4 regions of the Leptolyngbya sp. ST-U4 genome follow, and region 1 is predicted to be linked to each of the others. Evidence: predicted binding sites of a transcription regulator. Region 1 holds the regulator's gene; each other region holds the start of a gene.

Region 1 (3,122 bases):
GCGATACTGAGTTGCATTGATATTGGGGGCAAGCTGTACGCCGATTTTTGCGACGCCATCTTCTCCCGCTTTAGGGGTAATGCTGAGATCAAGCTGTTGATCGCCTCGCTGCACGGTAAATTCAACAGGCTGATCCGGACTGGTGCGAATCGTTTCCATTAGCGATTTAACGGCGTCCTGAGAGGCTCCCAGCGGCTGATCGTTGACTTCTAGGATAATGTCTCCTGCCTGAAGCCCTGCCCGTGCTGCCGGAGATTGTTGAGAAATGATTTCTGGAACTACGACGCCTGGTTGATAATCAAACTGTTCAGGAATGCCGATCGTTGTGAACTGCGCCACAAACACCAGATAGGCAAAAATCAGATTGGCGATCACGCCTGCACTAATTACAATGGCGCGATCGAGCACCGGACGGTTTTTCAGCAGATTTGGATCGTTGGGCGGAATTGTACTATCTGGGTCATCGTCGGGAAAGCCAACAAAGCCACCCAGCGGAATCGCTCGCAGCGCGTATTCGGTGCGCTCACCCTGATACTTCAGCAAAATCGGACCAAAGCCGATCGAAAATCGATTGACGTGAATTCCTTGCAGACGAGCTGCCAAAAAGTGCCCCAGCTCGTGAACCACAATTAACAGGGCGAGAACTGAGATTGTCGCTAATACTGACATAGACCCAGATTAATAAATAGAACCATCTGTAGTCCATTCTAAAGGGCGGTGAGGATTACTACTTCTACCCTGTGGGTTGGGTGGGGGAGGGGGAGATGAGGGGTGAATGGTTATCAGTGTATTTGGCTAACTCAGGTTTTGTTGGAATCGCAAGCTTTCTCCGTTCGGCAACGTTTGTTCGCGTCCGATCGCAAGCCTCCTGTTCCTCTTCTCCAGAAGCATTCGCTTAGGATGAGGTTACTTGGGAAATGAAAGTTCTATCCCTTGTCCTTCCTGTCCTTCTGGGGGCATGGGTGTTTTGAACAGCGACACAGCTAACTTTAAGTGAACTGCTGGCTGAGCGTGACTGGATTGTGAACGGTAATTCTTTTCTTGTGGATCGAAATCATTTGATCCTGACGCAGATCGCCGAGCAGCCGAGTCACAGTGACCCGCGTTGAGCCGATCGCTTCCGCAATTGCCTGATGAGATAGTTTAAGGTCGATCGTAATGCCCTCGGTGGTGGGCATGCCGAAGTCGCGGCAAAGAATCAGCAGGAAGCTGACTAGACGTGATCCCATGTCGCGATGCGCCAGCGTTTCGATCATCATCTCGGTTTGCAGAATTCGGGAGGATAACCCTTGCAGCATCAGCATACAGAGATCGGGGTTTTCCTTCAGGGCTTTCTCGACTTGCTCGATCGGCACAGACAGCAGCTCAACGGGCGTAAAGGCAACGGCATGATAGAAGCGATCAGCACGTTGCCCGGTGATGAGCGACAGAACGCCAAACACGCTGTTTTCACGGAGAAGCGCGACCGTAATTTCCTCACCTGCTTCATACACGCGAGATAGTTTGACTGCCCCTTTTTGCAGGAAGTAAACTCGCTCGGCAGGGTCGCCGGGAAAGAAGATTGTTTTGCCACGATCGTAGGCTTCAACAACAGGTGGAAAAGCACTCCCGCTTAATTGACGAAAGACGTTTGCCAATGGCTTATTTGGTGCAGCTACCATATCCCTTCCCCCAGCCCGCCTTTGAAGATTTCATCTTACCGCCACCTGCTACCAATAAGATCATTCGTTCTAGCCCAATTGGTTCTAACCGACTTTTTACCCCCTGTCCTTCACTCTGGTGTGGAGCAAGTAGGGTTAAGCCAAATGGGATATCGGAACTTCTGTGATAGCTTTCTGACTTTAAATTACTAAACTTAACTCTGAGCGGATTTTTTGTATTAAGTAATACATATCTAGCCCAATCTTGGTCTAAGTGCTGAAAAAGTCAGATTTTAAGGCGAAATAGGGGCAAAAAGTTCCTGTTAAAACCGACTGACTGAGACTGATATTGCTCCAGCAGCTCAAGACAATGCTTCCAAAATTGGATTTGCGAGGGTCAGCAGTGCCAGTTTTGTGAAGGATGTTTTCTAATGCTCTATTTCCCAATTAAATATCACCATTGATTCTGCTGAAGGGGAAACGGCTTCGCATTGTTGTCTGGCGAAACGTTGTCTTCTCCTGGCTAACAGGCTCCCCGACGATTAAGCACAACCTGGATAGTTTTGAAAATCAGCCCTAAATCATAAGCGATCGACCAGCGTTCCTGATAGCGCAAATCTAATTTCACGATTTCCTCAAAATCGGTTACGGTTGATCGACCATTTGCCTGCCATTCTCCCGTGATACCTGGCTTTACCTCTAGCCGCTGCCAGTGGTGAGCTTTGTAGCGGCTCACTTCATTTAGCGTAGGCGGGCGGGTTCCAACCAGGCTCATCTCGCCGCGTAGCACGTTCCAGAATTGTGGCAGCTCGTCTAGGCTAGTACGCCGCAGGAATCGTCCTACTCGCGTAATACGAGGATCGCAATCGTTCTTAAAGATGTAGCCTTGCGCCTGATTTTGAACCTGATGCTGAAGTTTCTCGGCATTCACCACCATCGAGCGAAACTTCCAGATGCGGAACGTTTGTCCGCGAAACCCGCATCGCTCCTGGCTGTAAAAAATGGGGCCGGGATCGCTGATATAGATTGCTACTGCGATCGGGATCAAAACCAGAGCGGTCAGCGTTAAGCCAACCCCTGCGCCCAGAATATCGATCGATCGCTTAGTTCTGCTCTGAACCGAAGGATGAATCTCAGATGCAAATGACGGCAGTAGGGTAACAAATTCAGAATGTGTGAATGACATAGCGCAGCAGCCTCTAGACAACGCCCCAAAAGAGGCAAACCAAAGAACAATTGATTGAACCAGAGCAGTGAGCGCGCCCTTAAACCGCAATTTCGGCAGCTTTGCGCTCTGATAAAAGCAACTGATGAAACCAGAATGCGCTTTGATTCAGGGGCAAGCAACAGCGAAGGTTTCGCTTTATCAACACTTCAAGGACAGCTTTAGAAATAGGGAGCTTCTCCGGGAAAATTACCAGGCAATTTCCACAAGGTTTTGCCTTCCGTGGTTAAGATCCTGGTATGGAGATTCAGTCTGCA
Region 2 (3,122 bases), on a different contig from region 1:
CTACATTAATAGGATTCCCTGTTCCTGCGATCGAAGGTGAACAGAGTTAACCCTGATTGAAGCGATCGAATTAGAAGCTAAGGCTGCGGCTCGTAGCTAATTTCTTCTTTTTCATACGAAGGTGGCTCAACGTGAATTGTGACGCGCACCGGATGATAGTGCTGCTCCAAGCGAGCTTCGACGGCTTCGGTAATGGCATGAGCCGTTTCGACATCGGCAGCGTTAACAATCAGGTGCATATCAACGAATATCTGGCGCCCGAGCAATCCTCTGGAGGCAATGCTGTGGCAATTTAGTACACCGGGAACCTGCATCACGACCGCATGAATTGCTTCAGGCGCGATCGCCATCTCATCGACCAGCCAGGGCAAATTATCCCGCAGCACATTCCAGGCACTCCGAAAAACCAGCAGCGCAACTGGAAACGCCAGTACGACATCCAGCCACTGAATGCCAAAAATCCAGATGCCGAGTAATCCTGTCAGAACGGTGATCGTTACCCAGATATCGCTCATTGTGTGCTGAGCATCGGCAAGCAAGATCGGACTACCAATCCGCCGACCGACTCGCCGCTCATAAAATGCCACAAAAATATTGATGCCTAATACGAGGAGCAGTAGCCCCAGTTCTGGCGCAGCAATTTGTACCTCTGCTCCGCCTGTTAAAAGACGCTCGACCGCTCCCTCCAAAATTGTAAAGCAGGCAATTCCCAGAAAGGCAGCAATTCCCAGAGCCCCGATCGCCTCATATTTTTGATGCCCATAGGGGTGGTCGCGATCAGGCTGCGGTGAGGATAATTGGCTGGTCACTAACCCCAGAACGTTGTTCGCACTATCGGTAAAGCTGTGAATTGCATCGGCGAGCAAACTTAGCGAACCTGTCCAGAACCCCACTGCTCCCTTTAATCCCATCACAAATAGATTCAGCAGCAGCGTAATCACTAAAACTCTGCGAACAGTCGATCGATTATCAATTGCCACAGCTTTTTCCTCGTGCCTGAATGGGAAATCGCCCTCATGGTCTCGCTTTTCTTCCCTTAATCTACTGAGCCGATCGAATGACCGCAAGCGGCAGACGAAGGATAATCTGCCAGAAGCCCATCGGCTAAGATTCATGCCCTTCTCTGCTTGCGAATCACAAAAGGGTCGTTAGGATGGGAGAATTATCACGCTCCGGCAATCCTTGCTTAAAGCAACGTAACGTCAGGCAACCTGGCAGCAGTTTAAGAGCAACTCAGTACAACTCAGTACAACTTAGTAAAGTATGTCTTCTTCACCGATCAAGCTCAATCTATCCGAAGGTTCTGTGATTTTTGCCTTCAGCCCCACAGCCGCAAGAGAACTGCAAAGCGCGATCGCAGTCTTGATGCAAAGCCTGAAAGCAACAGCGGCAAAAGCAGCAGGCAGCAAACCCGAACCCCAGCCGCCCCTCGAATATCGCCATACCGGGGAGGTTTTTCTTGAAGTGTTTTGCAATCCCAATATCTGGTCGAGTCCGTTCGCAGCCAAGCTTCTGATTACCCTGCGGGACGATCGAATTCGCCTCACCACCGAAGCAGAACTAACGCGAATCAGTGAAGACATTGCTCAGTATTTAGAGCAGTATGGCTAAAGCAGATATTCCTGCTGAACGATATGAAAGATTCCGTGGGGCGGTTAGTGGGATGACAACAGGGGTAAGGATAGATTTGGCAAGAATTAACGAAAATTAAAAAGCTACGAGTCTAACCCCCGTAGCCTTGCTTCAACTAAGTCATTTATTAGGAACGAGAGAAGAATTAGTCGTTCGACCACTCCTCCCGTCCTAACAAATCTGCAATTCGATCGCGAAGCAGGAAGTCGTTGTTTTCCAGGACGCATTCTACAAACGCCCACTCACGAGCAGGAATGTACTGACACAGCACGTAAATTGGCTGATTTCGGCTAATTACACCCTTATGAACAAGTTCTCGCGCCTCATCCTGAAGCAAATCTATTGAGTATTGAATAGACTGAACCATGATTCACCCTCAGCTACAAAAATGATCGTCACGAAGTAAAGCAGACAAGCTAGAAGCAGAGAAGATCGGGAAATAAGCCAGAAAGCCAAATCCCACGCAATAAAGTTACAAACAGAGCAAAACGCTATGGAATTCCGTAGGTAGAATAACCTAAAACAAGTTCTTTAGAGTTGTTTTTGTATTAGGCTATACTGAATATTTTTTATTCTTGCGCTGATCTTCCTCCTCGTATATTAATAAAAATTGCAGAAGTCAGCAAACCTTGACATAAAGTTTCAGCCTAAAGGTAGACTAAATCGGTTTCAGGGCACTCAGTTAATTGGCAAAATACTCCGTAGTTTCTTTCAACAGATCTTAAACACCGCTTCATCCTGTGTTAAATTACGGGCTGATTTGGGAACACTGCTGAGTTATCCGTTGGTGAGCTAGCTCGATCGCCAAATCGATCGCCGCTCTAAAACTGGTTGCCTGAGCAATTCCCTGTCCGGCGATATCAAATGCGGTTCCATGATCAGGAGAAGTGCGAACGAAGGGTAGCCCAATCGTCGTATTCACGGCTCGATCGAACGCCAGCAGCTTCACTGGAATTAATCCCTGATCGTGATATAGCGCGAGATAGGCGTCATGAGCTGCGTCAGGCGTTACACTACCCCACCAGGCTTGTCCCGGACGTACCCACAGCGTATCCGGCGGAATCAGTCCATCAAGTTTGGCCTGAGGAAACCGATCGCCCATTTGCCGCAGCCAGGGCAGCAGGAAATCCTGTTCTTCTCGTCCCAGTTGCCCCTGTTCACCGCTATGGGGGTTCAGTCCGGCGATCGCAATTCGGGGCTGCTCAATGCCAAAATCCTGTTGCAGGCACTCGATTAGCAGTTCCAGTTTCAGCGTCAGCAGATCTGCCGTGAGCGCATCGGGAACCTGCCGCAGTGAAATGTGGGCTGTTGCTAAAAGCGTTCTCAATGTCCAGTCTGTAAGCGGCGATCGGGCAACAAAGAGCATTCCATAGCGGCTTACCCCTGCTTTTTTTGCCAGCAGTTCTGTTTGTCCGGGATAGTGAAATCCGGCAGCGTTCCAGGCAGACTTGGCGATCGGAGCAGTGACAATGCCATCAAATTGACCGTTC
Region 3 (3,122 bases), on a different contig from region 1:
GACCACTCGTTTACGAGCCACCATATAGTCCGCTAAATACGTCGCATCTCGCGCAATTCCTGAAAATCGCCCAGAGCCCCAGGTATAAAGCCAGGGCAGCCCCAGAAAATACAGTCCCCAAACGCCAGTCACGCCGCGATCGTGTCCCGGATAGCCCTTTCCATCAAACACAGGCACTTCGATCCAGCTAAAGTCCGACTGATATCCTGTACACCAGATTATCGTGCGGATATTTTCTTGCTCGTAGTCGATCGCCAATGAATTCTCGATGGGTTCCCAAACCGGATGATAGGGAGGCTCGATCGGCGCATCGATTTGATTCTTTTCGATAAACGTATCAATTGTTTTTTTGATGCTTTCGGCGACGGCATCTGCCTGATCCAGATTGTGTTTCAGGTCGTTTTGAAACTGGAGCTGGGTTCCTTCAGCTGCTTTCAATTTACCGTGCAGTTTCATGCCTTCTCGCGCAAACTGGCGCAGGTCAATCTCGCGTCCGCCGTCTCTGCCTGTCACATAATGATTGGCTTTTGCCCGCACTTTCTCTTTTTGCGGATGCTGATCGATCGGCAAATCGTAATAACCCATTTGATCAAGCCAATCTACTACATCTTTGCCGCGATATCGACGAGGCGATCGAGGCGCACCGCCCACGCACAAATGCACCTGTCTCCCTGCAAGATGCAGATCCTCTGCAATTTGACAGCCCGATTGTCCAGTGCCCACCACCAGCACCGCTCCATCCGGCAAAGATTCGGAATTTCTGTACTCAGAAGAATGGATCTGATGCAGCGCAGGCAGACATTCGGCAAGACGCGGAATGCGAGGTACATGGTAGCCGCCGATCGCTACAACGACCTGATCTGCCGTAAAGTCTCCGATCGAAGTTGTGACTTCAAACTGTTGCGCTTCATTTCTGCAAAGTTTTAGCACTTCTACGCCTTCTTTGAGAGGTGGTTCAAATGAGGCGGCATAGCGTTCGATGTAGCACACAATTTCTTCTTTTTGCATGAAGCCCTGCGGGTCATTGCCGGGATAGGGAAAACCGGGAAGCTGGCACTGCCAGTTCGGAGTGACCAGGCAAAAACTGTCCCATCGCTTTTCGCGCCATGCGTAGCCAATCTGGTTTTTCTCAAAAACGATGTGGTCAATGCCGCGTTCTTTCAGGCAATAGCTCATCGACAGACCCGCCTGTCCGCCGCCGACAATAATAGCTGAGTAGTGATTGCTCATAGCTGCTGAGGTGAAATGGGTGATGGGGAAATGAATACAGCGTTTACAGTCTATTGATAAACAAAGGGATGGGAGGGCGAAGTTCCACACCGGGAAACCTCTGCATCCCATTTAAGTCCTTGAAGAAGTTGCTGTAGATAAACTTACTGTCAGCCTAGATTTTTTATCTATGAAGTCTTTGTATTCTCAGATACGAAATTCCCAAGTCTATTGATATTGGTAGGTGCAGCTCGACAAACTAAATCCAGCCCTGCTCGATCGCTTTATAAACTGCCTGATAACGAGTCTTGGCTTTGAGCTTGGTAAGAACGTTGTTGAGATGAAATTTGACGGTGCTTTCGCTAATAACAAGCTGATCGGCAATATCTCGATCGCGGTGCCCCTGAGTCAGGAGCCGTAGGATTTCCAGTTCTCGATCGGACAAGGCAACTGCTGGAATCCCCCAAGTCTGTCCCTGCATAACGGCTTCAACCGCCTGCCGAAACTGCTCTGGCTGAAGAGAAAAATCAACCCTTGCCCGGATGTCGGGGGGATGCGATCGCGATCCGCGGACCCAAATTACTTTTCGAGTGGGGGAAATTGCCTGAATCTCATCGGTGAGGAGTGGCGCGTCCTGATCATCGCACAGTGTTAAACCTGCGGTGGTTGCCAGATGGGTGAATGCCAGTTGCAGCACAGGCGACGTACACAGCACTTGCAGTTTCAGCTCCGAGCGCGCCTGAGCATAAGGAATATTTAACGTAATTTGGGTGGCACGCTGATCGGAGGTAGGCTGGGTTTGCAGAATACCGCCCAACCCGGTAACGAGGGGATGAATTTCGGCAAGGGCGATCGAAATCGAGATCTCAGGATCGGTGCCAGGGTCGGCGGGCACAGTAGGAATAGGAACAGGAATAGGAACGGTTGCTTCGCAGTTTCCTGAAGGGGTAATCGCTTCCAGGGCAACGGTGGTGTCACTGTAGATCAAACGAGCATAGGTACAGCCCAGATGGCTCAAAACCTCAGCCGTTTTTAACACTAGATAACTTCTGGAAGTGGATAGGGGCTGCTCGGTTCCCAGCAGCGTTAATCGGGAGTTTTTGAGGATTTCGGCTAGCTGATCAGACAGGGCAAGCGGACGCATCGGCTGAGCTGCTAACTGCCAGCGTTGCTTCTCCTTCTGGTACTGAATTGCAGTATCTAAGGCTATCGTCACGATCGTGCAGAGGGTTTGCAGCACTTCCAGAAATTCGGGTTCGAGTGGGTGATGACTGAACATTGCCAGCACCCCGATCACTCGATTGCCGATCGCGAGCGGATATCCAGCAAAGCCGCGAATTTGATTAGCAACCGCCCATTCCCGATTACCGACCCACGGCTCCGCAGGTAAATTGTTGCTCAGGAAGGACACTCGGTTTTGCGCGATCTTGCCAACTTTGTAGGCTCCCATTGGAACTCGCCCAAAAAAGCCATCGGTGCGCGTGTACATTCCTGCTGATGCCACCAGTCGCAGCATGGTTTGATCGGGTTCCAGCAACCAGATTCGTGCAAAGGCACAGCGAAACCGATCGACTAATCCCTGAGCCACACAACAGGCGATCGGCTCTGGCTCCAGGCATCCAGAAAAGGACTGAGCAATTTCGTTGGCTTGCTGCAAGTCCAACAGAACTCGTGTGGAGTCCAGCAGACCGCCTGATAGGCTTGCCATAGTGTGAAAAGCAAGTAGTGAACCCATCATCTCCCATTGAGGCGCAGTTTCCCGTCTACCTCTGTATCCGCGATCACAGAATGCCTGCTTCTGGCCGAAAACAATTCGCCCGTCTTTAGAGAGGTGATTCAGCCGCTCACCCATGCCTACGATGAAAGCTGCACTAGATCGCCAGGGAGCAACGATGCAAACTCAACCACATACC
Region 4 (3,122 bases), on a different contig from region 1:
TTTCAGGGGCAAATTGCCGGACTGGAATGGATCGGTCAAATTCCCCAACCGTTCCATCCGGTCATTGGCGGAGCCGTGCTGGGGTTGGTTGCTCTGAAGCTGCCGCAAATTTTGGGCGTGGGCTATGAAACCGTTGAGTCGATGCTGCAAGACGTGCAGTTTCCGCTTCCGTTGGTGGTAGCTCTGCTAGTGATGAAGCTGATTATGACGGCGATTAGCTTTGGCAGTGGCTTTGTGGGCGGGGTGTTTGCGCCTGCGCTGTTCCTGGGGGCATCGCTGGGATCAGTTTACGGGAAGGTTTTGGCGATCGGCTTACCGATGCTGCACGACTACATGGCTTCTCCTCCGGCTTATGCGATGGTGGGCATGGCGGCATTTCTGGCGGCGAGTGTGCGTGCCCCGCTGACGGCAATTTTGCTGCTGTTTGAACTCACCAACGATTACCGGATTGTGTTGCCTCTGATGGCAGCAGTAGGCTTGAGCATCTGGACGGCTGAATATTTGGAGCCGAAAGTCGTGATTGACAACGCGGCACAGAATGAACCTGTTGAAGCTGTTCTCCATCCTGATGTGTCTCGCCTCACCGTTGCAGACGTCATGCACCCGGCTCCGCTTCAGCTCAGGAGCGATTTTACCCTGGCGATCGCCGCCCAACAATTTGTCCAGTATCGCTGTCACAGTGCCCTGGTTATTGACGCTGAGAATCAGCTTGTCGGCATCTTCACCCTGAATGACATTACCCGCATAGTGACGCGATCGAAATCTGCTGAAGACCGCATCATGCTATTACAGCAGCCGATCGCTGATCTTTGCACCACTAAAATGGTCTACGCTTATCCCGATGAATCCCTGACGGAAGCCACCGATCGCATGACCACCAGAGGACTGCATCAGCTTCCCGTTGTCGATCGGGATCATCCCCAGCAGGCGATCGGACTCCTAACCCAGGCAGATATCGATCTTGCTGCCAGCCTCGCCCAAACCCGCCAGGTATTAGAACAATACGGCCCTCCCCAGCCAGAAGCACTTGCCTTGCTGAATTAATTGACTCCTTCACTCCCCCCAAACCTGACAAAACACCGATCGCCGCCTTGGACCATCCAGCTCAAACAGCAGTACCGCTTGGTAGGTTCCCAGGGTCAGCTTGCCGTTTGCGATCGGGACAATCTCGCTGGTGCTGAGCGTCATTGCCATCAAGTGAGCGTGGGCGTTCACTGGCTCGTCGGGGGGAATGTTGGGGCGCAGGTGCAGATCGTTGTGCAGGTAGGGATCGGCTTCGGGAGCGAGTTTTCGCAGATAGGCTTTCACATCCTGCATCAGGCGCGGCTCGAATTCATTGATGGCTAAAGCGGTGGTGGTGTGGCGCGAAAAGATTAACGCCTGTCCGTTTTGAAGGTTCGATTTTGAAACGATCGCCTGAATGTGTGCCGTAATGTCGTACACTTCGATTCCGGCTGTGGTTTCTAGTTCAATAATGTGATTGACGATCGCCATCGCCTCGTTCCTCACGCGAATGCACTGGACAGCTTGCTTTCTAATATTCTGAGGGGAATGTGCTGAAAATGAAATCGGATATTGAGCTTTACTTCAGTGCTGCTTTAAGGAGAATTGAAATTGATTAAAGCTGTATATCGCCTCATGAATCGCAGATTATTCAGTAGAAAATAAGAGGAATTGTCTCCGCTAAGCAAACCGTAGCTTATACTACAAAATTATTTTTGGTAGCGGTGATAGAAACAGTCAGGCAACCCAGCCTGCAATGCACTAAGAACTAAGGGAGCTTACAAAGTCCATGAAAAAAGTTGAAGCAATCATTCGTCCTTTTAAACTTGATGAAGTCAAGATCGCGCTGGTGAATGCCGGGATTGTTGGGATGACGGTTTCTGAAGTACGCGGCTTTGGTCGGCAGAAGGGACAAACCGAACGCTATCGCGGCTCTGAATACACGGTTGAATTTCTGCAAAAGCTAAAAGTTGAAATCGTTGTCGAAGACGATCAGCTAGACATGGTGGTAGACAAAATCATCTCGGCTGCACGAACTGGGGAAATCGGCGACGGTAAAATCTTCATCTCCCCTGTCGATCAAATTGTGCGAATTCGGACAGGGGAAAAGAACCAGGAAGCGATTTAAGATTCCGGGTTGATTTCTTTAAGCTGAGGCAAGAGTGCCTCAAATGCTTTCCCCCGGTGGCTGACGCGATGTTTCAGTTCCGGGGGCATTTCAGCAAAAGTCATGCCTGCTTCCGGCACGTAAAAAATCGGGTCATAGCCAAAGCCGCCTGAACCTCGCGGCGCGCTGATAATTTCTCCCACGCAAATCCCCTCGGTGTGCAGGGCGATCGATCCATCGGGACGTGCCAGCGCGATCGCACAAACAAACTGCGCCTGTCGATGCGAAGCAGTTCCTCCTGCAGGAGAATCAGGCTGATGGTCTAATTCTCGCAAAAGCCGCGCAATTCGATCGGCATCAGTATCAGCATAGCGGGCAGAGTAAATTCCCGGTGCGCCGTTTAGCGCATTGACCATCAAGCCTGAATCATCGGCGATCGACCATTGCCCCAAAGCTTTTGCCACCTGAGACGCTTTCAAACAGGCATTTTCTAAAAAGGTGGTTCCGGTTTCTTCGATTTCCAATGCTTTGGGCTTCAGGCTCAGCTTCCACGGCAACGATGGATCGGTGAGGTATGCCTGCATTTCCGTTAACTTACCGGGATTACTGGTGGCAACGACGAGAAGAGTCATAGCAAAGAGAAGCGGTTCTTGAAAGGTCTTATTGGGGATCATAGGGGATCGTATTTGCTTCTAGCCAATCGATTGCGATTTGTTTTAAAGCGGTTTGTCGATCGCGGCTTCAATCTCAGTGCAAAATTGCTTCATGATGACCTGTTCGTGAATCTTAATTCGTGAATCCTCAACGGACTGGGAAGCCGTAGATAGTCATCAGACTCTAGTTTTTTTGCGCTTTCTGAATTGTGTCTTTCAGATTGCGTTCTTTCAGATTGCGTCTTCCAGTTTCAATCAGCAGCGGCGTCGTCTTCTGAATCAGCCGCTTGAAAGTCATTCTGGCTAACCGTGACCGATTTACCTGTCTGTTGATTGAGACAGGCAAACAGCTTGTGATT

What was found. Region 1 encodes NtcA, which controls nitrogen genes in cyanobacteria. Its sites were predicted from a motif close to TTTGTANNNNNNNNTACAAA; they were not measured.
Region 2: a site for NtcA is predicted at 2,175-2,194, ahead of NDA02_RS13275 (DUF4327 family protein). Genes of this name have one in related genera too.
Region 3: a site for NtcA is predicted at 1,408-1,427, ahead of NDA02_RS10455 (MSMEG_0569 family flavin-dependent oxidoreductase). Genes of this name have one in related genera too.
Region 4: a site for NtcA is predicted at 1,692-1,711, ahead of NDA02_RS26805 (P-II family nitrogen regulator). Genes of this name have one in related genera too.

Annotation. Positions count from the first base shown of each region.
Region 1 is NZ_JAMPKZ010000025.1:42,542-45,663, forward strand. It holds gene rseP (RIP metalloprotease RseP) at 1-669, opposite strand, end outside; gene ntcA (global nitrogen regulator NtcA) at 990-1,661, opposite strand; gene NDA02_RS22730 (sugar transferase) at 2,164-2,826, opposite strand; gene rsmI (16S rRNA (cytidine(1402)-2'-O)-methyltransferase) at 3,105-3,122, shown strand, end outside.
Region 2 is NZ_JAMPKZ010000007.1:121,323-124,444, reverse strand. It holds gene NDA02_RS13285 (cation diffusion facilitator family transporter) at 78-980, opposite strand; gene NDA02_RS13280 (hypothetical protein) at 1,264-1,611, shown strand; gene NDA02_RS13275 (DUF4327 family protein) at 1,778-1,999, opposite strand; gene pdxA (4-hydroxythreonine-4-phosphate dehydrogenase PdxA) at 2,381-3,122, opposite strand, start outside.
Region 3 is NZ_JAMPKZ010000004.1:285,520-288,641, forward strand. It holds gene NDA02_RS10455 (MSMEG_0569 family flavin-dependent oxidoreductase) at 1-1,230, opposite strand, end outside; gene NDA02_RS10460 (LuxR C-terminal-related transcriptional regulator) at 1,469-2,917, opposite strand.
Region 4 is NZ_JAMPKZ010000053.1:12,922-16,043, forward strand. It holds gene NDA02_RS26795 (chloride channel protein) at 1-1,044, shown strand, start outside; gene NDA02_RS26800 (secondary thiamine-phosphate synthase enzyme YjbQ) at 1,054-1,494, opposite strand; gene NDA02_RS26805 (P-II family nitrogen regulator) at 1,793-2,131, shown strand; gene rdgB (RdgB/HAM1 family non-canonical purine NTP pyrophosphatase) at 2,128-2,742, opposite strand.